DNA from 2 places in the Plantactinospora sp. BC1 genome. Region 1 is predicted to be linked to the other one. Evidence: predicted binding sites of a transcription regulator. Region 1 holds the regulator's gene; the other holds the start of a gene.
The links. The regulator HrcA, encoded in region 1, represses chaperone genes, less so after heat shock. The targets are predictions, from matches to a motif close to GGTTNGCACNCTCNNNNNGAGNGTGCNAACC.
Positions count from the first base shown of each region.

Region 2: the regulator HrcA is predicted to act here: its motif matches at 10,982-11,012, upstream of groES (co-chaperone GroES).

Region 1 covers NZ_CP028158.1:7,205,054-7,220,023, forward strand. The annotation lists gene C6361_RS31635 (histidine triad nucleotide-binding protein) at 1-296, opposite strand, end outside; gene C6361_RS31640 (SDR family NAD(P)-dependent oxidoreductase) at 510-1,271, shown strand; gene C6361_RS31645 (glycoside hydrolase family 3 C-terminal domain-containing protein) at 1,413-3,935, shown strand; gene C6361_RS31650 (16S rRNA (uracil(1498)-N(3))-methyltransferase) at 4,014-4,757, opposite strand; gene dnaJ (molecular chaperone DnaJ) at 4,856-5,992, opposite strand; gene hrcA (heat-inducible transcriptional repressor HrcA) at 6,059-7,081, opposite strand; gene C6361_RS31665 (DUF4870 domain-containing protein) at 7,362-8,120, shown strand; gene hemW (radical SAM family heme chaperone HemW) at 8,199-9,422, opposite strand; gene C6361_RS31675 (enoyl-CoA hydratase-related protein) at 9,440-10,225, shown strand; gene C6361_RS31680 (hypothetical protein) at 10,314-11,174, shown strand; gene C6361_RS31685 (phytanoyl-CoA dioxygenase family protein) at 11,477-12,379, shown strand; gene C6361_RS31690 (hypothetical protein) at 12,757-13,518, opposite strand; gene C6361_RS31695 (GlsB/YeaQ/YmgE family stress response membrane protein) at 13,941-14,228, opposite strand; gene C6361_RS31700 (NUDIX domain-containing protein) at 14,306-14,857, opposite strand; gene lepA (translation elongation factor 4) at 14,854-14,970, opposite strand, start outside.
Region 2 covers NZ_CP028158.1:7,504,005-7,518,974, forward strand. The annotation lists gene C6361_RS32950 (ABC transporter ATP-binding protein) at 1-1,030, shown strand, start outside; gene C6361_RS32955 (transcriptional regulator) at 1,086-1,715, shown strand; gene C6361_RS32960 (MFS transporter) at 1,715-3,037, shown strand; gene C6361_RS32965 (copper homeostasis protein CutC) at 3,015-3,758, opposite strand; gene C6361_RS32970 (DUF1707 domain-containing protein) at 3,922-4,218, opposite strand; gene C6361_RS32975 (ROK family transcriptional regulator) at 4,247-5,446, opposite strand; gene C6361_RS32980 (sugar ABC transporter permease) at 5,455-6,720, opposite strand; gene C6361_RS32985 (ATP-binding cassette domain-containing protein) at 6,717-7,541, opposite strand; gene C6361_RS32990 (sugar ABC transporter substrate-binding protein) at 7,708-8,799, opposite strand; gene ybaK (Cys-tRNA(Pro) deacylase) at 9,182-9,661, opposite strand; gene C6361_RS33000 (methyltransferase domain-containing protein) at 9,672-10,895, opposite strand; gene groES (co-chaperone GroES) at 11,144-11,458, shown strand; gene groL (chaperonin GroEL) at 11,538-13,184, shown strand; gene C6361_RS33015 (molybdopterin-dependent oxidoreductase) at 13,413-14,970, shown strand, end outside.

The DNA.
Region 1 (14,970 bases):
AAGACCTCCTGCCCGCCGTACGGGCCGGTGTTGAAGATCAGCCGGAAGCCGTCGGCGGCCAGTCCCTCGGTCTCGGCGACCACCGCCGCGGTGCCGAGCACGTCGCCGGCCAGCCCCGGATCGGCCTCGGTCAGGGTCACCACGTCGGCGTAGTGCTCCTTCGGGATCACCAGCACGTGCACCGGTGCCTTCGGGTCGATGTCCCGGAAGGCGAGCGTGGTGTCGGTCTCCCGGACGACGGTGGCCGGGATCTCGCCCGCGACGATCCGGCAGAACAGGCAGTTGGTCTCCATCATCGCCATCGTAGGGGCTGCCCCTGCCCGACGCGGCCCGGCCGGCACCCGGCACGACACGGCCCGGCCGGCACCCGACACGACGCGGCCCGGTTGGCGCACGGCGCGGCACGGCCCGGTTGGCGCACGGCGCGACACGGCCCGGCCGGCGCGCTCTGGCACGGGCCGGGCCGGCCCGGTCGGGCCGGGGTGGGCGGCGACCGGCATCATGGCCGGATGACTGGACGAGCGGTGCTGGTGACGGGGGCGTCCCGGGGAATCGGGCGGGCGGTGGCGACGGCGTTCGCCGCCGGAGGCGATCGGGTGGCCGTGCACCACCGCGACTCGACGCCGCTGGCCGAACAACTCGTCGCGGCCCTGCCCGGCGAGGGGCACGTGGTGGTCCGGGCCGACCTGGCCGACCCGGAGGAGGTACGCACGATGGTCGACGACGCGGCCGACCGGCTCGGCGGCCTGGACGTACTGGTGAACAACGCCGGGATCTTCGGCAGTGCGGATGCCGGGCACCCGGTCTTCGAGTCCTCCTACGAGCAGTGGCAGCAGCAGTGGCGCCGCACCCTCGACGTCAACCTGCTGGGCGCGGCCAACACCATCTGGTGTGCCGCCCGGCACCTGCCGCAGCCGGGTGGCCGGATCGTCAACGTCTCGTCGCGGGGCGCGTTCCGGGGCGAGCCGACGCAGCCGGCGTACGGCGCCAGCAAGGCCGGGCTGAACGCGCTCGGCCAGTCCCTGGCGGTGGCCCTCGCCCCGTACGGCATCGCGGTCGCCACGGTCGCGCCCGGCTTCGTCGAGACCGACATGACCAACGAGCACCTCAAGGCGCCGCGCGGCGACGCGATCCGGGCGCAGAGCCCGTTCAACCGGATCGCCCGGCCGGAGGAGATCGCCGCCGCCGTGCACTGGCTGGCCTCGCCCGAGGCGGAGTGGGCCTCCGGCACCATCGTGGACCTCAACGGCGCCTCCTACCTGCGTACCTGACCGCCGCCGCCGGACGACGCCGACCGGCGCCGGACGACGCCGACCGGAGTAGTCCGGAAATCGGGCGGTGGTCGTCGGGCGGCGGGCGGCGGCCCGGACTGGCAGGATGATCGATATCCGGCCGGTGGAAGGGGCGCGACGATGACGGTGGATCGGCGGGACACGGCGGAAGCCGACGGAGCGAAGGCCGACGCGGCCGACGGGGCGGACGGGACGAAGGCCGACGGGGCGGACGCGGTGGTCGACCCGGCGGAGGCGGTGGTCGAACGGGCGCTCGCCGCGCTGGACCTGGAGACCAAGGTCCGACTCCTCTCCGGCCAGGACTTCTGGACTCTGCCGGCCGTACCCGAGATCGGGCTCGGCTCGCTGGTCATGTCCGACGGCCCGATCGGGATACGCGGCGTTCGCTGGGCCCCGGACAACCCGTCGATCGCCCTGCCCAGCCCGACCGCGCTGGCCGCCACCTGGGATCCTGCGCTGGCCCGGCAGGCGGGCCGGGTGCTCGGGGCCGAATGCCGGCGCAACGGCATCCACCTGCTCCTCGCCCCCACCGTCAACCTGCACCGCAGCCCGCTCGGCGGCCGGCACTTCGAGTGCTATTCGGAGGATCCGCTGCTCAGTGCCGAGATCGGCGTCGGTTACGTCACCGGCGTACAGGACCTCGGCGTCGGGGCCACGGTCAAGCACCTGGTCGCCAACGACTCGGAGACGGACCGGATGACCGTGGACGTCCGGGTCTCCGAACGGGCACTCCGGGAGCTCTACCTCGCCCCGTTCGAACGGATCGTCGCCGCCGGGGTCTGGGCGGTGATGGCGGCGTACAACGGGGTCAACGGGCACACCATGACCGAGCACGCCGGCCTGCTCCGGGACCTGCTCAAGCGGGAGTGGGGCTTCGACGGGATCGTGGTCTCGGACTGGACGGCGGCGAGGAGCACCGAGGCGTCCGCGAACGCCGGCCTCGACGTGGTGATGCCGGCCGCCGGGGACCCGTGGGGCGCCGCGCTGGTCGCCGCCGTCCGAGCCGGCACGGTCGCCGAGACGGAGGTGGACGACAAGGTACGCCGGGTGCTCCGGCTCGCCGGCCGGGTCGGGCTGCTCGACGGCGTACCCCCGGCGGTGGCCCCCGCCGACCGGCCGCGCCCGCCGGACGGCGCCGCCCTGGCGCACGCGGTCGCGGTCCGCTCCTTCGTGCTGGCCCGCAACGACGGCGACCTGCTGCCGCTCGATCCGGGCGAGCTGCGCCGGGTCGCGGTGCTCGGCGCGCTCGCCGACGACGCGCGGATCCAGGGCGGCGGCAGTGCGCTGGTCGTGCCGCCGCACGCCATCTCCCCGCTCGCCGGGCTGACCGCCGCGCTGCCCGAGGCCGACCTCGACCACGCGGTCGGCGCCGACCCCCGGCTCCGGCTGCCGGCGGCCGGCGGGGTGGCCTGGACGCCGATCACCGCGACGCTGCGCGACGCCGACGGCCGGGAGCGCTACCGGACGGAGCTGGACCGGGCGACGGTGCGCTGGATGGGTGAGCTGCCCGACGGGCTGCCGCCGGAGGAGCTGGCCAGCATCGAACTCACCGCCGTGCACACGCCGCTGCGCAGCGGCACCGCCCGGCTCGCCGTCGAGGGCTTCGGGGTCCTCACCCTCACCGTGGACGGCACGGAACTCTTCGACGGCCCGCTCTACGAGCCGTCGGAGGAGCCCGGCACCGTCTTCCGGGCCACCGTGGAGCGCCGGTTCGAGATCGCCGTACGGGCCGGTGAGCCGGTCGAGGTACGGCTCACCCGCCGGATGGTCGACGGCGAGCACCCGGGCTTCGTCTCCGTCACCCTCGGACACGCCGAGCCCGCGGTCGCCCCGGACGACGCCCTGCTCGACGAGGCGGTCCGGATCGCCGCCGACGCCGACGTGGCGGTGGTGGTGGTCGGCACCACCGAGGAGGTCGAGTCGGAGGGGTTCGACCGGAGCACGCTCACGCTGCCCGGCCGGCAGGACGAGCTGGTCCGGCGGGTCGCGGCGGCCAATCCCCGGACGGTGGTGGTGGTCAACGCCGGCTCCCCGGTGCTGATGCCCTGGGCCGACGAGGTGGCGGCGATCCTGCTCACCTGGTTTCCCGGGCAGGAGGCCGGGGCGGCGCTCGCCGACGTGCTGCTCGGCCGGGCGGAACCGGGCGGACGGCTCCCCACCACCTGGCCACGCCGCCCGGAGGACTGCCCGGCGCTTTCCACCACCCCGGTCGACGGGGTGCTCGACTACACCGACGGGATCTTCGTCGGCTACCGGGGCTGGCGGGCCGCACCGCTCTTCCCGTTCGGGCACGGCCTCGGCTACACCGACTGGGCGTACGAGTCGCTGACCGTCGAGGAGGGGGCGGAGGGGCCGGTCGCGGTGGTCACCGTCCGCAACGCCGGTCGCCGTCCCGGCCGCGAGGTGGTGCAGGTGTACGTCGGCCCGGAGGCCGCCGAGCCGGACCGCCCGGTCCGCTGGCTGGCCGGCTTCGCCGCTGCCGAGGCGGCTCCCGGAGCGGCGGCGACGGTCCGGGTGCCCCTGCCGGCCCGGACCTTCCAGGTCTGGGAGCGGGACGGTTGGCAGACCCGCCCCGGCCGTTACCGGGTCGAGGCGGCGCACAGCATCGCCGACGTTCGCCAGTCCACCACCCTCGACCGCTGACCCACCCCTTCCCGCAAGATTCTTGTAGATCTGTGGTTCGGAGCTGACCACAGATCTACAAGAATCTTGAACTGCGGGTCACCACCGGCCGAGCCGGGTCGACAGTACGGCGAGGGCGGCTACGCCGGCGGTCGAGGTACGCAGCACCTCCGGGCCGAGCCGGACCGGTACGGCACCCGCCGAGGTGAGCGTCGCCAGCTCGGCCGGCGACACGCCTCCCTCGGGACCGACCACCAGCACGATGTCGCCGGAGGGCGGCAGGTCGGCGGTGCCGAGCCGCGCCCGCGCCTCCTCGTGCAGCACGAAACCGGCCGCCGCCTCGGCGACCCGCCGGGCCACCGCCCGGGTCGACTCGTCCGGCGCCTGCGCCGAGCCGGCGACCGTCGGCAGCCAGGCGCGGCGGGCCTGCTTGGCCGCCTCACGGGCGGTCGCCGCCCAGCGGTCCCGGGCCCGGGCGCCCCGGTCGCCGCGCCACTGCGCCACCGAACGCTCCGCCGCCCAGGGCACGATCTCGTCCACCCCGACCTCGGTCATCGCCTGCACGGCCAGCTCGGCCCGGTCGCCCTTGGCGATGCCCTGCACCACCACCAGCCTCGGGTCGGGCGGGTCGACGTACCGCCGGGAGGTGACCGCGGCGGTCAGGGTGCCCCGTCCGACGGCGGTGACCACGGCGGTCAGGGTGCCGCCGCGTCCGTCGGCGAGCAGCAGCTCCTCGCCGGTACGCAGCCGCTGCACGGTCGCCGCGTGATGCCCCTCCGGACCGTCCAGCGTGACGGAGTCGTCCGGCGGCAACGACTCGACCAGGAACAGCGGCGCGCTCACGGCGAGCAGGTTAGCGGGTCGTCCGGCCGGCACGGCTCGCCGGCCGGACGACGCGCCAATCAGGCGTGACCGTCAGGCGTGGCCGTCAGGCGTGGCCGTCAGGCGTGGCCGTTGAAGGCGTCGCGCATCCGGGAGAAGAAGCCGCCCTGCTTGGTCAGCTCGGCGACCTCCTCGCCCCGGGTCTTGGCGAACTCGCGCAGCATCCGCTCCTGCTCGGCGTCGAGCTTGGTCGGGGTACGCACGTCGAGGTGCACGTAGAGGTCGCCCCGGCCGGTACCGCGCAGGTGTGGCACTCCCCGGGCGCGCAGCCGCAGCGTCGAGCCCGGCTGGGTGCCCGGCTTGACGTCGACCGGCTCCTCGCTGTCCAGCGTCTTGATGGTCAGCCGGGTACCGAGTGCGGCGGCGGTCATCGGCACGGTGACCCGGCAGTGCAGGTCGTCGCCCTTGCGGGAGTAGACGTCGTGCGGCCGCTCGTGGATCTCGACGTAGAGGTCGCCGGCCGTACCGCCGCCGGGGCCGACCTCGCCCTGCTGGGCCAGCCGGATCCGCATGCCGTCCTCGACGCCGGCCGGGATCTTGACGGTCAGCGAGCGACGGGTACGCACCCGGCCGTCCCCGGCGCAGGTCGGGCAGGGGTGCGGGATGACCGTGCCGTACCCCTGGCAGACGGTGCACGGCCGGGACGAGACTACCTGGCCGAGGAAGGTGCGCTGGACCGACTGCACCTCGCCCCGCCCGCCGCACGCCTCGCAGGTCGCCAGGTGGGTGCCGGGCGCCGTGCCGGCCCCCGTGCAGGTGGTGCAGAGCACGGCGGTGTCCACCGCGATCGGCGCCTCGACCCCGAAGGCCGTCTCGTGCAGGTCGAGCTCGAGCCGCAGGATGGCGTCGGCACCCGGCCGGGTACGGGGGCGCGGCCCCCGGGAACCACCCGCCGCACCGAAGAAGGCGTCCATGATGTCCTGGAAGCCGACGAACGGCCCACCGGCACCGCCCGGGCCGGCACCGGGGCCGCCACCGGGAGCCAGCGGGTCGCCACCGAGGTCGACGATCTGCCGCTTCTGGTCGTCCGAGAGGACTTCGTACGCGGCGTTGATGTCCTTGAACTTCTCGTGTGCCTCCGGATCCGGATTAACGTCCGGGTGGTACTGCCGCGCCAACTTGCGGTAGGCGCGCTTGATGTCGTCGTCGGAGGCGTCCCGGCTGACGCCGAGAATCCCGTAGTAGTCCTTGGCCACTGCGTTCCGTGTCCTCATGTCTGTCTCGCGTTACCGTCCGCCGGTCGTCAGGGGTGAGCTTGGTGGTCAGTTCTGCGCCAGCACGTCGCCGACGTAGCGTGCCACGGCCCGCACCGTGGCGATGGTGCCCGGGTAGTCCATCCGAGTGGGCCCCAACACGCCGAGTCCGCCGACGATGGTCGTACCCGGACCGTATCCGGTGCTGACCACCGAGGTGGCCCGCAGATTGTCGATCTCGTTCTCGTCGCCGATGCGCACCTGGAGGGTGTTCGGCTCCACCTCGCCGATCAGCTTGAGCAGAACGACCTCCTCCTCGAGTGCCTCGAGAATCGGTCGCAGTGAACCCTGGAAGTCGAGCAGTCCGCCCCGGGTCAGGTTGGCGGTGCCGGCCATCACGATCCGCTCCTCGTGCCGCTCGACCAGGGTCTCCAGCAGCACCGTGGCGAGCGTGGTCATCGCCGGGCGGAGCCCCGGAGGCACCTCCTCGACCAGCGCCTGGACCAGCGGCGGGGTGTCGGCCAGCTTCTTGCCGACGAGCCGCTCGTTGACCAGCCGGCGCAGGTCCGTCACGTCGTCGGCGCTGATCGGGATGGGCAGCTCGACCAGCCGCTGCTCCACCCGACCGGTGTCGGCGATCATGACCAGCATCAGCCGGGTGGTGGAGATCGGCACCAGTTCCAGGTGCCGGACGGCGGAGCGGGCCAGGCTCGGGTACTGCACCACGGCCACCTGCCGGGTGAGCTGGGCGAGCAGCCGGACCGTACGGTGCACCACGTCGTCGAGGTCCACCGCGCCGACCATGAAACGCTCGATCGCCCGGCGCTCGGCCGGGGTGAGCGGCTTGACCCGGGAGAGCCGGTCCACGAAGAGCCGGTAACCACGGTCGGTGGGCACCCGGCCGGCGCTGGTGTGCGGCTGCCGGATGTAGCCCTCCTCCTCCAGCACGGCCATGTCGTTGCGGACGGTGGCCGGGGAGACCCCGAGTTGGTGCCGCTCGACCAGGGCCTTGCTGCCGACCGGCTCCTGGGTGGCGACGTAGTCCTCCACGATCGCGCGCAGCACGTCGAGCTTGCGGTCGTCGAGACCCATCCTCACCTCCCTGCGACGTCCCGGCCCCGGCTGGGCGAAACGACCGGGGCGACCACGACGGTCGGGCCAGGTCCGCCCTGGCACTCGACTGTAGCGAGTGCCAGTCTACGACCAAGGCGTACCCGGCGCGATGATCGTTTGGAGGGGATATCCGAACCTGGACAACAGGCTTGCCAGCACACCCTACCCCGGTGGACCTAGCAGGTACGGTCGGCCATTGTCCAGATTCGATTCGGGGGGCGGCTGGCGCTGGTTGATCGGGAGTCCTACCGTGACCTCCATGACTGAACCGCCTCGCCCTCCCGGAGAATACGGCGGTCCGCCCCAGGACCCGACCACCCCGATGAATCCGGGCCAATACCCGACACCAGGCGAGGGGTACCCCCCGCCCGCCGCACCGCAGTACGGTGCGCCCGGCACGCCCCCGCCGACCTCGGGCGGCGGGACGTACCCGACCTCGGGCGCGGGGACGTACCCGACCTCCGGTGGCGGGACGTACCCGACGTCAGGTGGCGGGACCTATCCGACCTCCGGTGGCGGTTATCCCCCGCCCGGCGGCGGTTACCCGCCGGCCGGCGGTTACCCACCTCCCGGTGGCGGCTACCCGCCCCCCGGCGGTCAGCCCCCGGGTGGGTACCCGGGCGCCGGCTACCCGCCGCCGGGTGGCTACCCGCCGCCGGGCAACCCGTACGGCGCCCCGGCACCGTCCGGCTACGCCAACAGCGACGAGAAGACCTGGGCCCTGATCGCGCACTTCGGCGGCATCGTGGTCGGCTTCATCGCCTCGCTGGTCGCGCTGCTCGCCAAGGGCAACGAGTCGCCGACCGTACGCGCGCACGCGGTCGAGGCGCTCAACTTCCAGATCACCTGGGGCATCATCTCGATCGTCTCGCTGATCGTCGGGACCTGCACCATCGTGCTGTTCTTCCTGCCGTTGATCGCCTGGGTGATCGTGCTGATCTTCTCGGTCATCGCCGGCATGAAGGCCAACGAGGGCGTGCTGTACCGGTACCCGATGACCATCCGCATGATCAAGTAACGTCCGAACCGTCTCCGCGACGGCCCGCGCCGGCTCCGGCGCGGGCCGTCGCGCCGTCCGGGGTCGAAACGGGTCGGATCAGGGCAGCAGGTCCCGGACCACCGCGTCGGCCAGCAGCCGGCCGCGCAGGGTGAGCACGGCCCGCCCCGCGTCGTACGCCGCCCCGTCCAGCAGACCGGTCCGGCAGGCTCCGGCCGCAGCCGCCCGACCGGCGTCGTCGAGGACCGACAGCGGCAGCCCGGCGGCGAGCCGGAGCCCGAGCAGCACCTCCTCCGTCCGCCGCTCCTCGGCCGAGAGCACCTCCCGGGCCTGCCCCGGGGAGTGCCCCGCCGCCAGCCGGGCCGCGTAACTCGACGGGTGCTTGACGTTCCACCAGCGGACCCCGCCGACGTGGCTGTGCGCGCCGGGGCCGAGGCCCCACCAGTCGCCGCCGGTCCAGTAGAGCAGGTTGTGCCGGCAGGCCGCGGCCGGCGTACGGGCCCAGTTGGAGACCTCGTACCAGGAGAAACCCGCCGCCGAGAGCGCCGCCTCGGCGGCCAGGTAGCGGTCCGCCGCCACGTCGTCGTCCGGGTACGCCAGCTCGCCGCGCCGCATCCGGGCGGCCAGCCGGGTGCCATCCTCGACGATCAGGGCGTACGCGCTGACGTGGTCGACCCCGGCGGCCAGCACCGCCCGAAGCGACGCCGCGAAGTCCTCGGCCCGCTCCCCCGGCGTTCCGTAGATCAGGTCCAGGTTGACGTGGTCGAAGCCGACCTCCCGGGCCTCCTGCGCGGCCTCGGTGGCCCGGCCGGCGGTGTGCCGGCGGTCGAGGATCGCCAGCACCGGCTGGGCGGCCGACTGCATGCCCAGGGAGATCCGGGTGTAGCCCGCCGCCCGGAGCGCCTTGAGCGACTCCCGGGTCACCGACTCCGGGTTCGCCTCCGTGCTGACCTCGGCGTCGGCGGCAAGTCCCCAGGTCCGGTCGATGCCGTCCAGGATCCGGGCCAGGTCGTCCGGGGGCAGCAGGGTGGGGGTACCGCCGCCGACGAAGACCGTGTCGACCCGGGTCGGCGGCCGGTCGGCCAGCACCCGGTCGGCCAGGCGCAGTTCGGCGAGTACCTGGTCGGCGTAGCCGTCCCGGCCCGCCGAACCGCCGAGTTCGGTCGCGGTGTACGTGTTGAAGTCGCAGTAGCCGCAGCGGCTGGCGCAGAACGGCACGTGGACGTAGACGCCGAAGCCGCGGTCACCCACCGTGGCCAGGGCGGCGGCGGGCAGCGCCCCGTCGACGGGTACGGGCTCGCCCGCTGGGAGCACTCCAGGCATGGGACTAGTGTGCCGGCATGACCTCAGCCCCTGATCCGCTCGTCCGGGTGTCTACCACGCACGGAGTGACAACTCTCACCCTGGACAGCCCGCGCAACCGCAACGCGCTCTCCAGCGCCCTGCTCGGTCAACTGCTCGACGCGCTGGGCGCGGCGGCGGCCGACGACGACGTCCGGGTGGTGGTGCTCTCGCACACCGGGCCGGTCTTCAGCTCGGGTGCGGACCTGAAGGAGACGGCGGCGGCGTACCGCGAGGGCACGGTGCCGGTGGCGATGCTGGGTGACGTGCTCGCGGCGATCTGGGAGTGCCCGAAACCGGTGGTGGCCCGGATCGGCGGGCCGGCCCGGGCCGGTGGGCTCGGCCTGATCGCGGCGGCCGACGTGGCGATCTGCGCCCAGGAGGCCACCTTCGCGTTCACCGAGGTACGGCTCGGGGTGATCCCGGCGGTGATCTCGGCGACCGTGCTGCCCCGGTTGCAGCCACGGGCCGCCGCCGAGCTGTATCTGACCGGGGACACCTTCGACGGCCGTCGGGCGGCCGAGATCGGGTTGGTCACCACGGTCACCTCGGCCGAGGCGCTGGACGAGACGGTCGCCTCGTACTGCCTGGCGCTGGTCCGGGGTGCCCCCGGCGCGCTGGCCGGGGCGAAGGAGCTGCTCCGGCGCGGCTCGACGGAGAGCTTCCGGGCCGAGCTGGCGCGGCTGCGCGACCTCTCGGTGCGGTACTTCCACTCCGAGGAGGGGCGCGAGGGTGTTGCGGCGTTCGGGGAGAAACGGCCCGCCCGGTGGGTACCCGGTAGCTGACTCGGGCCCGGCCGGCCGCTGACCCGACCGTGACCCGGTCCGGATTTTGGGCGGTCGAAGTAGGCTGTGTCCGACTATCGGGCAGGGGGTGGCGGTGCGGACTCGGGCCGTGGTGGCAGCGGGCGTGGCGCTCGCGGCGGTTGCCGGATTCGGCGTCTACCTGGGTGCCCGGGAGTTCGGGCACAAGCTGCCGCTACCCAGCGCCGCCCCCGGCTGCGTGGTCGAGGCGGACGGCCGGGTCACGTTGAACGCCGAGCAGATGGCGAACGCGGCCACCATCGCCGCGGTGGGCATCCGGCGCAAGATGCCGGAGCGGGCCGTGGTGGTGGCCCTGGCGACCGCGTTCCAGGAGTCCCGGCTGCGCAACCTGGCCGGCGGTGACCGGGACTCGGTCGGGCTGTTCCAGCAGCGGCCGAGTCAGGGCTGGGGCACGCCGGAGCAGATCCGGGATCCGCGCTACGCCGCGACCAGGTTCTACAACGCGCTGAAGAGGGTCCGGGGCTGGGAGCAGATGGAGGTCACGGTCGCGGCCCAGCGGGTGCAGCGGTCGGCCTTCCCCAACGCGTACCAGCAGTGGGCGGACGAGTCCGAGGTGCTGACCCGGGCCCTGCTGGGCAACGCCACCGGCGCGGTGGCCTGCACGGTGGGCCGGGAGCCGGCGATGCGCGGGAACGCGGCGGCGGTGGCGTTGGCCGCCGGGCTGAAGCTCGACTGGGGCCGGCTGGAGACCTCGGTGCCGCCCGAGTTGACCGGTCTGGCCGTACCGACGACGGATCCGCAGGTGGGCTGGCGTTACGCGCACTGGCTGGTGTCGCACGCCGACGACCACGGGGTGAAGACGGTGCGCTTCGGCGACCTCCAGTGGACGGCGGACGGCGGCACCTGGGCGCCGGTCAAGGGCGTACCGCCGACACCGCACCAGGTGGTCGCCGAGGTCTTCACCGACTGAGCCGCCTCACCGACTGAGCCGCCTCACCGACTGATCCACCTTCGCGGACTGATCCGCCGGCGATTCTGTTGCTTCCCGGAACGATCACTAACTGGCAGTGATTGCACAAACGGTCAGATCGCCACAGGCTCCCTCATTTTTCGACCGTTTCGTTGCGGTGTGTCAAAGGCTCGCTGCCCTGCGTACCCCCGGATGGCCGCCGCCGATCCGGCGGCCGAGCGCCGGGCTGCGGGTCTTGCGGAGGGAGTTACGATCGGCAGCCTGTGCTCAGAAAGAGTTTCACCCTATGGGGAGGGGACGCGGTGTTCGACTACGGCGGCCGCACTGGCTACGAGCCGATCAGTGACACGGATCGCAAGGAGTTCCACGAGCAGGGCTTCCTGTTGCTCCGCAACGTCCTGACCGAGGACCACCGCGCGGCCCTGGAGGCGGCGGTCGACCGGGTCTACGCCGAGGAGAAGGCGAAGGGCAACACCACCAAGGACGGCACCCTGCACCTGCTCGGCTTCCTGGAGCGGGACGAGCTCTTCGGCGAGCTGCTCACCCACCCGATCTCGTTCCCCTACATGTGGGGCCTCGCGGGCTGGAACATCTACACCCACCACAACCACCTGGACGTCACCCCGCCGGCCCTGGAGCCGGAGAAGCCGTACTGGGGCTGGCACCAGGACGGTTACCGGCAGAACTCGGACCCGGAGACGATGGATCCGAACCTGCCCCGGCCGATGTTCTCGCTCAAGGTCGCGTACGTGCTCTCCGACCTCTCGGAGAAGGGCCGGGGTGCCACCAAGGTCATCCCGGGCAGCCACCTGTGGAACTCGCTGCCGCGTCCGGCCGACCTGACGGTGCAGAACCCGGACCCGGAGGGGACCGTGGAGATCACGGCCAACCCCGGCGACGCCTTCATCTTCGACCGGCGGCAGTGGCACTCCCGGTCCACCAACCTCTCCAACATCACCCGGAAGATGCTCTTCGTGGGCTACACCTACCGGTGGATCCGCCCGTTGGACGAGCTGCACCCGGACAAGAACGGGCAGTGGTACCAGAACCGGACCCCGGTGCAGCGCCAGCTGCTCGGCGAGGGTACGCACACCGCCAACTACTGGGGCATCAACTGGAACGGGTACGTCGACGACGAGATCCCGCTGCGCAAGGAGCTGAAGGAGCGCGGTCTGCTCGACCGCAGCATCCCCTGGCTGCGCTGAGCTTCCGGGCCGAGGGTGGTGGCTGTGCCGGTTCCGTCGGGACCGGCGCAGTCACCACCGCTTTGTTTCCGGAGATCGGGCCGAACCCCGACCGGTCAGCCGGCCGGTGATTTCCGGCCGCCGGTTCCGAACCCTTTGCGCCGAATGAAACCGACGCATAACCCTGGGTAATTCACCCGTCGCATTGGCAGTTCTACCGATGCCGTAGGAAGTGGTTCGGGACGGGCCTGCCGCCTCGGCCGGGATGCGGTCGCCGATTCGGGTGGACGGCGACGACCGGTCGGCGCCTATTCTCCCCGCGGAACGCGGACGCCAACGCGACGGAATTGCCGAACCATTCATGTTCGACCGAGCCGACCGGCACCGTTCGGGTCGCGCTAGGCCAGCCGACCGGACATCCGGTAGACGTCGACGAGAAGGGCCCACAGCTCGTTATTCAATGGCTGGCCCTCCTCGTTGGTCAGCCGGTGCGCCGGACACTTCATGGTCGGGCTGGTCACCTCGACCCCGTGCGGCGGAACGCTGCCGAACCGGATCCTCTGCTGCCCCTCGGGGCCGACGGCACGGAACTTGTCCGGCCCGATCCGGAAGGCGCCCCGGACGATGTCCGCGACGGTGAACCTCGGATGCTGGATCTCGGTCGGGTCGCCGGTCAACTGCCGCATCCGGGCCATCTCCTGCTGGTCGTGCAGGACGGAGAGGCTGGCCAGCATGGAGGTGCTGCCCCGCAGGGTGCGCTCCAGCGTCTCTCCGGACAGGCCCAGGGTGTCCCGCCCGTAGCTCAGGGCCGACTCCAGGCAGATCAACGCCTCCAGCAGGGCGAGGCTGATGTTGCGCTTGAACTTGTGTCGCAGCGAGGCGGCCAGCTCCTCGGCACCGGCACCCGGACTCGGCACCAGCTGGTCCTCCCAGACGACCGCCTCCCGGTGTGCGGCCACGACCGCGACGGCGCGCTCCAGTACCGGTGTCGGGTGTGCGAACATGCCGTCGACCAGGTCCCGGAAAAGCTGGTCGAGCCTTTGCAGATTCTCGACGAGATCCCGGCCCGGCCCGTCCTGCCGCAATTCCCTCAGCCCACTGGAAACCCGCAGCGCGGAGAACCACTCTTCGACCAGGGGGGTGTACGCCTCAAGGTACAACGCGACCTTGGGATGCTGATCCGAAAGCTGTAGAGGCGACACCCTGACGCTTCCCGGGAGAGAGTCCGTGGACACTTACAGAGCGTAACATGGGGAGATCATTTGAGCAAATGCGAATGGACGTTCACAACTATAGGTGATGCCGGCTAGTCGATCACGACAGTCGATCGTACGGCCGTGGTGAATTTAGCGGTTCCCGGCAATCGGCGCCAGACCGATCCGGCCGATCTGCCGCTCCCGCCGGCAGCGGGCTCGACGGCTCCGGCCGGCAGCGGGTTCGACGGCTCCCGGCTACAAGCGGGCTCGACGGCTCCCCGGCGGCAAGCGGGCTCGACGGTTCCGGCGGCAAGCGGGGCGAGAACGCCAGCAGGGGCGCCGGCCGAGAGTCGGCCGACGCCCCTTGCTACCGGGGAGCGGGGTGCTCAGTACCGGCTGACTCGGCGCCGACGACCGACTCCGGCCACCAGGGCCACACCGATGGCGGCGAGCGCGACCTGGATCAGCAGCTCCATCCAGTCGATGCCGGCCGTCTCGGTCGCGATACCGGCGGCCCGGGCGATGACCGTACCGAGCAGCGCGGCGCCGACACCGATCAGCATGGTCAGCCAGATTGGGATGTCCTGGCGGCCTGGTACGACCAGACGACCGAGGGCGCCGATAACGAGACCGACGATGAGCGCGGTGATGATACCCCAGACGGTGAGTTCCACGGCCGTCCTCCTTCGGATGCGTCACACGTTGTTGTGGTGACTGGTAGATTCCCGAAGGCCGAAAATCTCAAACCGCCCTAGGCACCCAAGCGTCGCGCCGCCTCCCGAACCGCCACGTCCATCGTGCCGAAGGCCAGCGGTGGCGGATCCACCAGGGAAAACCAGCTCAGCTCGGCAGACTCGGCCGGGTCGAGCACGACCCGCGGGTCGTCCAGGGTGGCCAGAAAAAAGTTGTCGAGGACCGGCAAAATCTCGTCCTGGAACTCGTAGCTGCCGACGTACATGCCGAGATGGTCACCAAGGGTGATCGACACCCCGAGTTCCTCCCGGGCCTCCCGGACCGCCGCCTCGGCCGGGTGCTCCCAGCCGTCGCAGAACCCACCCGGCGTCTCCCAGCGGCCGATCATCGGTTCCGCCGCCCGCCGCAGGGCCAGGAAGCGCGGCTCCGCGACCGCCGGAGCGGCCGACCCGGACGACGGACGGTCCAGGATGACGAGGCCGACGGTCGGACGGGCGTTGACGAAGAGCTGGTAGCCGCACCGGGTACAGGTGGTCGGTGCGGGGCCGGGCAGGGCCGCCGCGCACCGGGGACAGAAGGAGGCGCCGGGGCCGTACCCCCGGGGAATCACTTCTTGCCGCCACCCTTGCCGTCGCCGGAGTCGCTGGTGGAGAGGGCGGCGATGAAGGCCTCCTGCGGCACCTCGACCCGGCCCACCATCTTCATCCGCTTCTTCCCCTCCTT
Region 2 (14,970 bases), 300 kb from region 1:
CTACACCCTCTTCCTGCGTACCGTCTTCTTTCCGCTGGCCGAGACCGGCTACGTGCTGCCGGTCGCCGCGACCCTGGTCTTCGGCGGCTGGTTCTACGTCGAGGGCTGGGTGACGCTCGGCGAGGTCACCGCGGCCACCCTCTACGTGCAGCAGTTGATGGACCCAGTCGACCGGCTGCTCTCCTGGCTGGACGAGGTGCAGGTCGGCGGCGCGTCGCTGGCCCGGCTGCTCGGCGTGGCCCAACGTCCCGGGGACGCGCCGGCCGCCGGGGCGGCCACGACGGCCCGGCCGACGGACCAGCGGCTCGTCGTCGACGACGTGCGGTACGCCTACCAGCCGGGGCGGGACGTGCTGCACGGCGTCAGCCTCGCCCTGGCCCCGGGGGAGCGGCTGGCCATGGTGGGCCCGTCCGGGGCCGGCAAGTCGACGCTGGGCCGGCTGCTCGCCGGGATCCACCAGCCGGGCAGCGGCTCGGTCACCGTGGGCGGTGTCCCGCTCGCCGACCTGCCGCTGGCCGACCTGCGTACCGAGGTCGCGCTGGTGACGCAGGAGCACCACGTCTTCATCGGTACGCTCCGCGACAACCTCAGGATGGTCCGGCCGGACGCCGACGACGACCGGGTACGCGCCGCGCTCGCCGCCGTCGACGCGCTGGACTGGGCGGAGCAGCTTCCGGCCGGGCTGGAGACCGAGGTCGGCTCGGGTGGCCATCCGCTCTCCGCCGCCCAGGCGCAGCAGCTCGCGCTCGCCCGGCTGGTCCTCGCCGACCCGCACACCCTGGTACTCGACGAGGCCACCTCGCTGCTCGACCCCCGGGCGGCCCGGCACCTGGAGCGTTCGCTGGCCGCCGTGCTGCGCGGCCGTACGGTGATCGCGATCGCCCACCGGCTGCACTCCGCGCACGACGCCGACCGGGTCGCGGTGGTGGAGGAGGGCCGGATCACCGAGCTGGGCCCGCACGCCGAACTGGTCGCCGCCGACGGCTCGTACGCGGCACTCTGGCGCTCCTGGCACGGTGACCGCCGCTGAGCCGATCGCCACGGGCCTCTTGCAAAGAACTCTTTGCAAGAATAGCGTTGCAAACATGTCTGCGGATGAAGTCCGGCTGAACCCGACCTCGCTGCGTGGCCTCGCCCACCCGCTGCGGGTCCGGATCCTCAACACGCTGCGGGAGCACGGTCCCGCCACGGCCACCCTGCTCGCCGAGCGGCTCAACCAGTCCACCGGCGCCACCAGCTACCACCTGCGACAACTCGCCCAGTACGGCTTCGTGGTCGAGGAGCCCGGGCGGGGCGCCGGGCGGGAACGGTGGTGGCGGGCCGCGCACCGGAACACCCGACTCGACAGCGAGGTCGGCCGGGACGCCCTCCCCGACGTCGAGACGTACCTGCGATCCGTCGCCGCGCTCTACGCCGAACGGGTGGACCGGTGGCTGAACGAGTTGACCAACCTGCCGGCGGAGTGGGAGGGGACGTCCACGCTGAGCAACTGGCAGCTCCGGTTGACCCCGGCCGAGGCGCGGGAGTTCTCCGACGCGCTGACCGCGCTGATCGGCCGGTACCGCCGCGACGAGCCCGGCGTGACGGCGCCCGAGGACGCCGAGCCCTTCGTGGTGCAGGCGCAGCTGCTGCCCTTCGTCCGGCGCAACCACCACCGGCGGCCGGAGGACGACCGCCCGACGGAGGACGACCGGGCGCCGGAGTCGGCGGACTGATGACCCGCAACCGCCGGCCGTTGGTCGGACTGCTGGTCGCCGAGGGAATCTCCCTGGTCGGCAGCCGGATGAGCATGGTGGCGCTGCCCTGGTTCGCCCTGCTGGTCACCGGCAGCGCCGCCAGGACCGGCCTGGTGGCGTTCGCCGAGATGCTGCCGTACGTGCTGGCCTGCGCCCTCGGCGGCCCACTGATCGACCGGATCGGCGCCCGCCGGACCAGCATCGTCGCCGACCTGGGCAGCGCGGTGGCGGTGGCCGCCGTACCGCTGCTGCACCTGGCCGGTGCGCTCGACTTCGGCACGCTGCTCGGCCTCGTCGCCGTGGCCGGGCTGCTGCGCGGGTTCGGTGACACCGCCAAGCGGGTGGTGTTCCCGGAGACGGTGGCGGCGGCGGAGATCCCGATGACCCGGGCGACGAGCCTGCACGACGGGCTCAGCCGGCTCGGTACCCTGCTCGGCGCGCCCCTGGCCGGGCTGCTGATCGCCATCCTCGACGCCCCGCTGGTGCTGCTCCTCGACGCGGCGACCTTCCTGCTCTCGGCGGCGGTGCTCGCGGCCGCCGTACCGGCCCGGGACCGTGCCGACAGGACGGAAGAGTCCACGGTGGAGGCGACCACTGTGGAGGAGGAACAGGAGTCGTACCTGAGCGCGCTGCGCGGCGGCCTGCGTTACCTGCGGCGGGACCGGCTGGTGCACGGCATCGTGCTGATGCTGCTCGTCACCAACCTGGCCGACGCGGCGTACACCTCGGTGCTCACCCCGGTCTGGGCCAGCGAGGTGATCCGGTCGTCGACCGCGCTCGGCCTGCTCACCGCGAGTTTCGCCCTGGGCGCGGTGCTGGGCAACGTCGTCTTCACCGTCGTGGCGGACCGGGTGCCGAGGTTCGCCGTCTTCGCGGTCGGCTTCCTGCTCGCCGGGGCGCCCCGGTTCGTCGCGCTCGCCCTGCTGGACCGGCTCTGGGTGATCTATCTGATCTCGTTCGTCGCCGGGGTCTCCGTCGCGGCCGTCAACCCGATCCTGGGCGCCGTGAGCTTCGAACGGATTCCCGAGCGGCTCCGGGCCCGGGTGCTCGGGCTGGTGCACGCGGCAGCCTGGGCCGGCATCCCGCTCGGCGGGTTGCTCGGCGGGCTCGCCGTGCAGGAACTGCGGCTGCCGGTCGCCTGCCTGGTCTTCGCGGTGGCGTACCTGCTGGTCACGCTCATGCCGTTCGTGATGCCGGTCTGGCGCGGGCTCGACCGGCCGCCGACCCCGCCGACCCCGCCGGCCGAGCCGGCGTCGACGACGCCGGCCGGGCCGGAACTTACGGACGCACCGCGCCGATGATCTGGCCGATCCGCTCCGGCGAGGTCTCCGAACGCTGGTACTCGGGGCGGCTCAGCACGCCACCCATCCGGGGTACCGGGTTGCGGTGCGTCGCCGGGCCGTCCGAGCTGACCCGGGCGGTGAAGTGGTATTCGTCGGCGCCGGTGGCGGCGACGATCCGGGCGATGTTCCGCTCGTTGATCCCGCCGCCGGCCATCACCGCGATCCGGCCGGCGGCCTTGCCGACCAGGTCGGCGATGAGCGGAGCACCGGCCAGCGCGGTCTCCTCCTGACCCGAGGTGAGCACCCGGGGGATGCCCAGCTCGATCAGCTGCTCCAGCGCCTCGAACGGGTCCCGGACCATGTCGAAGGCCCGGTGGAAGGTAACGTCCGCCCCGTCGGAGGCATCGAGCAGCCGCCGCATGGTCGGCAGGTCGAGGTCGCCCTCCGGGGTCAGCGCACCGATCACGATGCCGTGCGCGCCGACCGTCACCGCCGCCTGCACGTCGCGGACCATCGCGTCGACCTCGTACGGGGAGTAGATGAAGTCCCCGCCCCGGGGCCGTACCAGCACGTGCACCCGGATCCGCTCGACGTGCCGCAGGGCCAGCTCGATGGTGCCGATGCTGGGGGTCAGCCCGCCCTCGAACAGTCCCGCGCAGAGTTCCACCCGGTCGGCGCCGGCCCGCTCCGCCGCCAGCGTCCCCTCGACGCTGTCGACACAGATCTCGAACGTGCTCATGCCAGCCTTTCCGATGACCGAACCAGGTTCTTGACAACCCGAACCACCAGGGCCATCCAAGGGTGCCCGATCGGTCCGGGCAACCGCATGTGGGAAAGAACGCCTTCGGCGGCCGGTCCGGCGGGGCGGAACGTGACGCCCGGGGCGGGACCGGACGAAGCGCTCAGCGGGTGATCTCCATGAAGGTCACCAGCAGCAGCAGGGTGGCGACGGCGACGGCGAAGACGATCAGCAGCTCCCGCCGGCTTCCGGTGCCGCCGCCGACCGGCTCGGCGACCTCCGGCGCCGCCGGCAGGTCCCGGGTGACGGTGGCCAGCTCCCCGAGGGTACGGGCGGTGTAGACCGCACCGACCCGCTCGGAGAACTCCTCCAGGCTCAATCTGCCCTGTTCGGTGTGCCGTTGCAGGTCGGCGACCACCCGTTGCCGATCCGAGTCGGAGGCGCGCAGTTGCCCGTCCACGCCGGACAGCGTACGCCCCGGTGCCCGGTCAGCCCGCGTCGAGCGGGTCGGCGAGCAGGTGCTCGAAGGCCAGTTCCGCGGCACCGACCAGCGCGCCGTCCTCGCCCAGTTGCGGGGTACGCAGGCGCACCTGCTCGCGCGGGGTGGGCAGGGCCAGCGAGTTGAGCCGGCTACGCACCCGGGCCGCCGCCGCGAGGTAGACGTCCCGGAGGGTGCCGCCGAAGATGACCACACCCGGGTTGAAGATGTTGATCAGATTCGCCACCCCGAACCCGAGCCAGTCGCCGACCTGCCGGACCGCCGCCTGGGCGTTCGCGTCACCCCGGGCGGCCGCGTCGACCACCCGCAGGGCGGCCTCCCGGCCCACGGCCTCGCCCCGGCCGGCCGCCAACAGCAGGGCGTACTCGCCGATCTCGGTCTCCCAGCAGCCGTACGAGCCGCAGCCGCACGGACTTCCGCCGGGGTTGACCACCATGTGCCCGACCTCGCCGGCGTAACCGCCCTGCCCGGTCAGCCGCCGCCCGCCGACGATGATCCCGGCGTCGATGCCGACGTCCCGGTGCAGGTAGATGACGTCGTCGTAGCCGCTGGCCGCACCCCGGGCGTGCTCGGCGACCGCGCTGGCGTCGGCGGCGTTGCTGACCAGCACCGGGCGCTCCTGCGGCAGCAGTTCACCGAGCGCCTCGGCCAGTCGCTTGTCCAGCTCGCCGCCGCCGGCCCAGGCGGCGCTCTCCGGCCGGATGTGCACCGCGCCGTCCGGGCGGCGCAACCGGCCGCAGACCGCCACGCCGCTGCCGACGTAGACCGAGCCGTCCGGTACCGCCTGGTGCATCTCCTTCACGAAGCCGGCCAGCAGCGGCAGGCTCTCCACCGCCGGCAGCCCCGGCGGCCGCTCGGCCTGCCGGCGGTCGAGTACGACCCCGCCGAGCCCGATCCGGGCGGCCCGCAACCGGTCCACCTCGACGCTGTACGCGTACGCGAAGACCCGCCCCGACTCGGGCCGGACGACCAGCGACGGCCGTCCGGCCCGCCCGGTCTCCCGGGGTGCCCGTTCGCTCACCAGCCCGGCGGCGGCCAGTTCGGCGGTGAGGGCGCCGATGGTGCTCCGGTTCAGCCCGAGCGAGGTGGTCAGCTCCGCCCGGGAGGTCGCTCCGTGGATGTGCACGTACCGCAGCAGCGCGCCGAGATTCTGCCGGCGAATCTCCTCCTGGCTCGGCCCCGCGCGCATCGTGCCCCTTATCGGTTACCGGTCGCTGCGGCCCGGCGTCGGGAGAGGGCGTCCACACTGGCCGCGAGCAGCAGCACCAGTCCGGTCACCACGAAGGTGAATCCGGAACTGCGGCCGAGCAGCCCCATCCCGTTGTCGATGACCGCGATCACCGCGCCGCCGAGCACCGCGTCCACGATCCGGCCCTTGCCACCGAAGAGGCTGGTGCCGCCGATCACCGCCGCGCCGACCGCGTAGAGCAGGACCTTACTGCCCCCGGTGTTGGCGTCGACCGAGGTGGCCCGGCTGGCCGCCACGATGCCGCCGATCGCCGCCATCGAGGAGCAGATCACGAAGACGGAGATCCGGATCCGGTCCACGTTGATGCCGGCCCGCCGGGCCGCCTCGCGGTTGCCGCCGACCGCGTAGACATGCCGGCCGTACGCGGTGCGTTGCAGTACGAAGGTGAGCACGACCAGCAGGACGACGATGATCGGCACCACGATCGGTACGCCCTTGAGCGAGACGAGCACGTTGCGGCTGCGTTCCAGGTTCAGCAGGTAGACGGCGGTACCGGCGATCACCGCCAGCGCCCCGATCCGGATCAGCACCACGGCGAGCGGCTCGGTGACCAGCCCGAGCGCGCTGCGCTTGCGGTGCCGGATCAGCTGCACGGCGGCGTAGCCGGCCACGCCGAGCAGGGTCAGCGCCCAGCCGAGCCACGGCGGCATGTTCCGGTTGGCGATCGCCACCAGCACCTCGTCCCGGACGGAGACGTTGGTGCCGCCCTTGATCAGCAGCAGCACGATCCCCTGGAAGGCGAGGAACGCCGCGAGGGTGACCACGAAGGACGGGATGCCGACCTTGGCCACCAGGAAGCCGATCACCAGCCCGATCACCACGCCGGTGACGAGCGCGGCGGCGACCGCGACGTACCAGGGATAGCCCTGGAGGGTGACGAGCTGGGCCAGCACCGCCGCGCAGACCCCGCTGGCGAAGCCGGCGGAGAGGTCGATCTCGCCGAGCAGCAGGACGAAGACCAGCCCCATCGCGATCAGCGTCACCGCCGCGCCCTGGGTGAAGAGGTTGGCGAAGTTCCCCTCGGTCATGAAGTTCGGGCGCAGCGCGGCGAAGACGACGCAGAGCACGATCACACCGAGTACGGCCGGCAGCGCGCCCATGTCGCCGCCGCGTACCCGGGCCAGGTAGTCCCGGAAGTGGCTGCCGACCGTGGGCACCGGCGCGGCCGGCACCTCGACCGGCGGCACCACGATGGTGGGAGGGGCGGCGCTCATCTGTCGACTCCTGCGCTCGTCGTCTCGGTGCTGGGTGGGGTGTCGTGCTTGCCGTTGCCGTTCTCGCCGGTCAGCCCGAGGCCGCCGCTGCGGCCGGCGGTGATCAGCTCGACCACCTGGGCGTGCGTGACGTCGCTGGTCCGCAGCTGCGCGACCATCTGCCCGAGGTAGAGCATGGCGATCTGGTCGGAGACGGCGAAGACGTCGTTCATGTTGTGCGAGATGAGCACGACGGCGAGGCCGTTGTCGGCCAGCCGGCGGACCAGTTCGAGCACCTGGGCGGTCTGCGCCACGCCCAGTGCGGCGGTCGGTTCGTCGAGGATGACGACCCGGCTGTTCCAGAGCACGGCCTTGGCGATCGCCACGGTCTGCCGTTGCCCGCCGGAGAGGCTGGAGACGTGCTGCCGCAGCGACTTCACGGTCCGCACGGAGAGCCCGGCCAGGGTCTCGGCGGCCATCTGCTCCATGGTGGGCTCGTCGAGGACGAGGCCGCTGCGCTTCTCCCGGCCGAGGAACATGTTCTGCACGATGTCGAGGTTGTCGCAGAGCGCGAGGTCCTGGTAGACGACCTCGATGCCGAGGGTGGCGGCGTCCCGGGGGTTGTGGATCTGCACCGGTCGGCCCTCGAAGAGGATCTCGCCGCCGTCGGCCGAGTGGATCCCGGCTACGCACTTGACGAGGGTGGACTTGCCGGCGCCGTTGTCACCGACGAGCGCGGTCACCTCGCCGGGGTTGACCGACAGGTCGACGTCGCGGAGGACCTGGACGGGACCGAAACTCTTGTCGATCCCGCGCAGCTCCAGCAGGGGTGTCGCGGACACGGGTTGGTCTCCTTTACACGGGTGTCCGGTGGCGGGTGCCGATCGCGGGGTGTCCGATCACGGGTCCGGTCCAGTTCTCTGGGGCGGCGAGGACGCCGCCCGGTACGGATGGTTCCGTACCGGGCGGCGTCTCGGCGGGGCGGTCGAGCCCGCTGCCGTCGTACGGTCAGCTCACGCCGGCCTCGGTGCAGGCGGCGGCGAAGGCGTCCTTGCAGAGCTCTTCCTTGGTGACGTAGCCGTCGGCGACGACGTCCTTGACGTTCTCCTTGTAGATGGCCTTCGGCTCCAGCAGCACGGCCGGCACGTCCCGGTTGCCCTCCGGGTCCCGGACGGTGGTGGGTGCGGCCTTCTTCTCGCCCTTGGCCAGCGCGATCGCCAGCTCGGCGGCCGCGTCGGCCTCCTGCTTGACCGCCTTGTAGACGGTCATGCACTGGTCACCGACGAGGATGTTCTGCAGGCCCTGCACGGTGGCGTCCTGGCCGGTCACCGGAACCTTGCCGTTGAGCTTGTTCCGCTTCAGCACGGAGATGACCGCGTTGCCCAGCCCGTCGTTCGCGGCCAGTACGCCGTCGATCTTGCCGTTCTGCTGGGTCATCATCTGCTCGAAGATCGTGCCGGCCTGGGCGTTGTCCCAGGCGGGTACCCACTGGTCGGGGCCCTTGACGTACTCCTTGGAGTCGTACTTGGCCTTCAGTACGCCGTCGTAGCCGTTCTTGAAGAGCGTGGCGTTGTTGTCGGTCTCCGAGCCGTTCAGTTCGGCGATTACCGGGTTCTTGACGCCCTTGTCGGTCAGGCACTTGACCAGACCCTCGCCCTGGAGCTTGCCGACGGCCTCGTTGTCGAAGCTGACGTAGTACTCGGCCGAGCCGCCGAGGGTCAGCCGGTCGTAGTCGATGGTGGGTACGCCCTGGCTCTTGGCCTTGTCCAGCACCGCCTTGCCGGTGCCGGAGTCCAGGTTGACGATCATCAGGACGGTGACGCCCTCGGTCAGCATCTGGTCGGCGAGGGTCTGGAACTGCGCCTTGTCGCCCTGGGCGTTCTGGATGGTGTGCTTGACGCCGGCCGCGTCGAACGCCGCCTCCAGGTATTTGCGGTCCGCGGTCTCCCAGCGGACCGAGGAGGCGCTGTCCGGAAGGATGACGCCGATCTTCGGCTCGGGGGTGTTACCGCTGCCGTCGCCGGAATCGTCGCCGCAGGCGGCGAGGCCGCCCGTGGTCAGCAGGCCCACGGCGGCGATGGTGAGGATCCCTCTGCGCATTGCACGGGTCCTTTCGGGGTGGGTGTGGTGTCTCGGGTTCCAGCGGTGGTACGCCTGGACGGTCGTCGTGCGGCCCGTGGCCTCCCCCCGTTGGGCTGCCTGGATAGCGGCTCCGCCGGGTCGCGCTCCGGCGGGGCGTCGGTGGGCCGTGGCGATCGCCCGCCTCACTTTTGTTGTGTCCGGCAACGTATTGCGCGAAGACTCCTCGGGGCAAGGTCACCGAGGCCACGAGTTTGTTGTTGGCGATAACAATTCGGCAACGTGAGCGACATCCCGGGATCGGCCGGTGGCGATACGCCGGAAATGATCGTTCCTGCGGCGGCCCGGACGGACCGCCCGGACCGCCGGCCGAGGGCGTGGACCGGGCGACCGAGGACCGGGATCAGGGTGCGGCGACCGGCGCGGTGGTGGCCGAGGTGAGCCGGATCAGGTCGGCCGGGGCGAGTTCGAGTTGCAGCCCCCGGCGGCCCGCCGAGACGTAGATGGTGGGGAAGCGCTCGGCGGAGGCGTCGACCACGGTACGCAGCGCCTTGCGCTGACCCAGCGGACTGATCCCGCCCCGGACGTAGCCGGTGGTCCGCTCGGCCAGCGTCCGGTCGGCCAGCGTCGCCCGCTTGCCACCGACCGCCGTCGCCAGCGTCTTCAGGTCGAGTTCCCCGGTGACCGGTACCACCGCCACGGTCAGCACCCCGTCGACGCTGGCGACCAGCGACTTGAAGACCCGCTCCGGGGGTACGCCGAGCGCCGCCGCCACCTCGGCGCCGTAGTTCGGCGTCTCCGGCGCGACGTCGTACGGGTGCAGCGTGTGCGGGATCCGCTGCCGCGTCAGCAGCGCGGTCGCCGGTGTGCCCCTGCCCGCCACGGTCCGCACCCTACCCGGTCGACGCCGCCGGTTCCGGGGCCGGCACCGGACGGCAGAGCAGCACGGTGGGTGCGTCGGCGACCCGGGTCAGCACCAGGCTGACCGGCAGCGAGCCGGTCAGCCGCAGGTCGCGGCGGAGCCGCTCCGGCTCCAGCGCCGAGCCCCGCTTCAGGATCTCCACCCGCCCGACGTCGAGGTCGCGCAGCCGGGTACGCAGCCGCTTCAGTGAGAAGGGCAGCGACTCGAGCACCTCCAGGCACCGGGCGTACGGGGTGGGCCGGGCGGTGTCGGCGTAGACGTACGCGATCTCGGGGTCGGCGAGGGTGCCGTCGACCGTACCGGCGAACTCGGCCACCAGGTGCGCCCGGACCACCGCCGGGTCCGGGTCGTAGAGGAAGCGCCGGACCGGGCCGACCGGGGCCCGGCGGGTCCCGTCCCCGGTCAGTTCCCGCACCGCCGTCCCGGCCAGCAGGGTGGCCCGGCGGGGCTTGGCGGCGAGCGGGCCGGACCAGACGGTCGCCTCGACCAGGTCGCCGTCGACGCTGACCCACTCGCCCTCGGCGCCGGCCGGCAGCAGCCGGTGGTCGATCCCGGGCGCCACCTTGAAGACCGTCCGGGGCACCCGGTCGGCGAGGCCGAGCAGGAAGTCCCAGGGCGGGGAGTAGGCGGCCGGGTCGAAGATCCGCCGGCCGGTGCCGGCCCGGCGCCGGGCCGGGTCGCAGAAGACCGCGTCTGCCGGGTCGTCGACGGCGGTCAGGTCGAACCGGGTCGCGTCGCCGAGCGTGACGGTGAACCGGTCCGCCACCCCGGCCGCCTCGGCGTTCGCGGCGGCCATCGCCGCGGTGACCGGGTCCGCCTCCACGCCGTACACCCGGATGCCGGCCCGGGCGGCGGCGAGCGCGTCGGCGCCGAGACCGCAGCCGAGGTCGACCAGGGTGGACACCCCGGCGGCGCGCAGCCGGGCGGCCCGGCGGGCCGCGACCCCGGCCCGGGTGGCCTGCTCCAGCCCGGCCCGGGTGAAGAACATCCGGGCCGCCGCCGGGCCGAACTTGGCGGTCGCCCGGCGCCGCAGCTCGGCCTGGGTCAGCGCGGCGGCGGCCAGCCCCGGGGGTACCCCGGCCGAGCGCAGCGCGGCCGCCGCGCCCAGCGGGTCGCCGCCGGCCAGCTCGGCGGCGGTGGCCAGCGCGGTTGACCCGTCCGGAGTACGCAGCGCGGCGAGCTGCTCGACGTCCACCGGAGCATTGTGCCGGCCGGGGGCGGTCCCGGGCGTGTCGGGTTGGCACTCTCCTTGACGGAGTGCTAGCCGTCGGCATAACCTGCCGTTAGCACTCTCAAACCGAGGGTGCCAGCTTTCGGGCCGCTGTCCGGGAGCTGAACGCCAGGCGGACCGGCACCCGCGACGACGGACCCGCCCGGTGGCATGTGGCAGATTGACGCTGGTCGGCTCGCCGGCCGGCACAGAAACCAGTACCCCAGGAGGGTATGCCCGTGACTACCGCGACCAAGGTTGCGATCAAGCCGCTCGAGGACCGGATCCTGGTCCAGGCGAACGAGGCTGAGACGACCACGGCGTCGGGCATCGTGATTCCCGACACCGCCAAGGAGAAGCCGCAGGAGGGCACCGTCCTCGCTGTCGGCCCCGGCCGTTTCGACGACGACGGCAACCGGATCCCGGTTGACGTGAAGGTCGGCGACACGGTCATCTACTCGAAGTACGGCGGCACCGAGGTCAAGTACGCCGGCGAGGAGTACCTGGTGCTCTCCGCCCGCGACGTCCTCGCCGTCATCGAGAAGTGATCTGACTGATCCAGTGACGCTGCCCCGGACCGGCCCTGCCGGGCCGGGGCAGCGCTCGTGAAGGGACCCTGTTTACACAATGGCGAAGATTCTGAGCTTCTCGGATGACGCCCGGCACCTGCTGGAGCACGGTGTCAACACGCTCGCGGACACGGTCAAGGTCACTCTCGGCCCGCGCGGGCGCAACGTCGTCCTGGACAAGAAGTTCGGTGCTCCGACGATCACCAACGACGGCGTGACCATCGCCAAGGAGATCGAGCTCACCAACCCGTACGAGAACCTCGGCGCGCAGCTGGTCAAGGAGGTGGCGACCAAGACCAACGACGTCGCCGGCGACGGGACCACCACCGCCACCGTGCTGGCCCAGGCCATGGTCCGGGAGGGGCTGCGCAACGTGGCCGCCGGCGCCGGGCCGGCCGCGCTCAAGCGGGGCATCGACCTGGCCGCCGAGAAGATCTCCGAGGCACTGCTGGAGAAGGCCGTCGAGGTGGGCAGCCGGGAGTCGGTCGCGAACGTGGCGACCATCTCGGCGCAGGACGCCACCATCGGTGACCTGATCGCCGAGGCGATGGAGAAGGTCGGCCGGGACGGCGTCATCACCGTCGAGGAGGGTTCGACCCTCGCCACCGAGCTGGAGGTCACCGAGGGTCTCCAGTTCGACAAGGGCTTCATCTCGCCGAACTTCGTCACCGACACCGAGTCGCAGGAGGCGGTGCTCGACGAGCCGTACATCCTGATCACGACCCAGAAGATCTCCTCGATCGAGGAGCTGCTGCCGCTGCTGGAGAAGGTCCTCCAGACCGCGAAGCCGCTGCTGATCATCGCCGAGGACGTGGAGGGGCAGGCGCTCTCCACCCTGGTCGTCAACGCGATCCGCAAGACCGTCAAGGTCTGCGCGGTGAAGGCGCCCGGCTTCGGTGACCGGCGCAAGGCGATGCTCCAGGACATGGCGATCCTGACCGGCGGCGAGGTGGTCGCCCCCGAGCTGGGCTACAAGCTCGACTCGGTCGGCCTGGAGGTGCTCGGCACCGCCCGCCGGGTGGTGGTCGACAAGGACAACACCACCGTGATCGACGGCCGGGGCCGGGACAACGACGTCTCCGAGCGGATCACCCAGATCCGCAAGGAGATCGAGGCGTCCGACTCCGACTGGGACCGCGAGAAGCTCCAGGAGCGGCTGGCCAAGCTCTCCGGCGGCATCGCGGTGATCAAGGCCGGTGCGGCGACCGAGGTCGAGATGAAGGAGCGCAAGCACCGCATCGAGGACGCCATCGCCGCGACCAAGGCCGCGGTCGAGGAGGGGACCGTACCGGGCGGCGGCGCCGCGCTGGTGCAGATCCGCTCGGCGCTCGACGGCGACCTGGGCCTGACCGGTGACGAGAAGGTGGGCGTCTCGATCGTCCGCAAGGCACTGGTCGAGCCGCTGCGGTGGATCGCCCAGAACGCCGGCCACGACGGCTACGTGGTGGTGCAGAAGGTCGCCGAGCAGGGCTGGGGCAACGGCCTCGACGCCGCCACCGGCGAGTACAAGGACCTGGCCAAGGCCGGCATCATCGACCCGGTGAAGGTGACCCGCAACGCGGTCACCAACGCGGCGTCGATCGCCGGGCTGCTGCTGACCACCGAGAGCCTGGTCGTGGAGAAGCCGGAGAAGGCCGAGCCGGCCGCCGCCGGTGGGCACGGCCACGGTCACGGTCACGGCCACCAGCACGGTCCGGGCTTCTGACCGGTCCGGTCCGGATCACACCGATCCGCACCGCCCGACCGCGACACCGGGATCCGCGTGAGCGGGCCGGCGTGGGACTCTCCACGTCCGGCCCCGCTCACGCGGATCTTCGTTTCCGGGCTGTCGCCGCCCCCGGCCCACGTACCCCGGCGCGCCTTTCCGCCCGGGCCACGGCCGACGGACACTGGTCCGATGAGGGTGCTCCCGGATCTGGGCGGTGACGGGCCGATGGCGACGACCCCGGCGGGACGCGGCGGCCTGCCGCGCCGGTTCGGTGCGCTGGCCGGGGTGGCCGCCGCGGCGGTCGCGGTCGGCGCGGCCGAGGTGGTGGCGGTGTTCACCGGCGCCCGCTCCGCCCCGCTGGTCGCGGTCGGCGGCGCGGTGGTGGACCTGGCGCCCGCCCCGCTCAAGCGGTTCGCCGTCGACGTCTTCTACGTCTACGACAAGATCGCACTCCTGGTCGGCACCGCCGTGCTGCTGGCCGGGTTCGCCGTCCTGGTCGGGCTGGTCGCGGTCCGGTCACGGCCCCTCGGGTACGCCGGGATCGCCCTCTTCGGCGCGGTCGGGGTACTCGCGGCGCTGACCCGGCCCGGGGCCGGCCCGCTCGCCGCGCTCCCCTCGCTGGTCGGCGCCGTACTCGCGGCCGGCGTACTGCGGCTCTTCGTCGCCGGACCGCTCGGCCGGTCCCTGGCCGCACCGACCGTCGCGGTCACCGCCCACCCGGACGAGTACGCCCGGCGGCGGTTCCTGACCGGGGTCGGGCTCGCGGTCGGCGGGGCGGCGGTGGGTGGCTTCGGCGGGCGCTGGCTGTCGACCCGGCGGGGTGTCTCGGCCGCCCGTGCGGCGGTCGAGTTGCCGGCCCCGGCCAGCCCGGCGGCGCCGGTGCCGGCAGCCGCCGAACTCGGGGTTCCGGGGCTGTCGTCGTACGTCACGCCGAACCGGGACTTCTACCGGATCGACACCGCACTCGTGGTGCCCCGGGTGGACCCGGAGAGTTGGCGGCTGCGGATCCACGGTCGGGTGCGGAACCCGGTGACGCTGCGCTTCGCCGACCTGCTCGCCCGGCCGATGATCGAACGGCACATCACCCTCGCCTGCGTCTCCAACGAGGTCGGCGGGGAGCTGGTCGGCAACGCCCGCTGGCTCGGCGTACCGCTCGGCCCGCTGCTCGCCGAGGCCGGGCCGCTGCCCGGCGCCGACCAGGTGGTGGCGCGCTCCTCCGACGGCTGGACCTGCGGCAGCCCGACCGAGCTGCTCACCGACGGCCGGGACGCGATGCTGGCGGTCGGGATGAACGGCGAACCGCTGCCGATCGAGCACGGCTTCCCGGCCCGGGTGGTGGTGCCCGGCCTGTACGGCTACGTCTCGGCCTGCAAGTGGGTGGTGGAGCTGGAGCTGACCAGCTTCGCCGACTTCGACGCCTACTGGGTGCCCCGGGGCTGGTCGGCGCGGGGGCCGGTCAAGACCCAGTCGCGGATCGACACCCCACGGGCGGGCCGGACGGTGCCGGCCGGCCCGGTCACCGTCGCCGGGGTGGCCTGGGCGCAGCACGTCGGGATCCGCCGGGTGGAGGTACGCGTCGACGACGGGGACTGGCAGCCGGCGACCCTGGCCGGATCGGTCTCCACCGACACCTGGGCGCAGTGGTCCTGGCGATGGCTCGCCACCCCGGGCGAGCACACCCTGCGGGTCCGCGCGACCGACGCGACCGGGACGGTGCAGACCGGGCAGTCGCGCCCGGTCGAGCCGGACGGGGCCACCGGCTGGCACACGGTCACCGTGACGG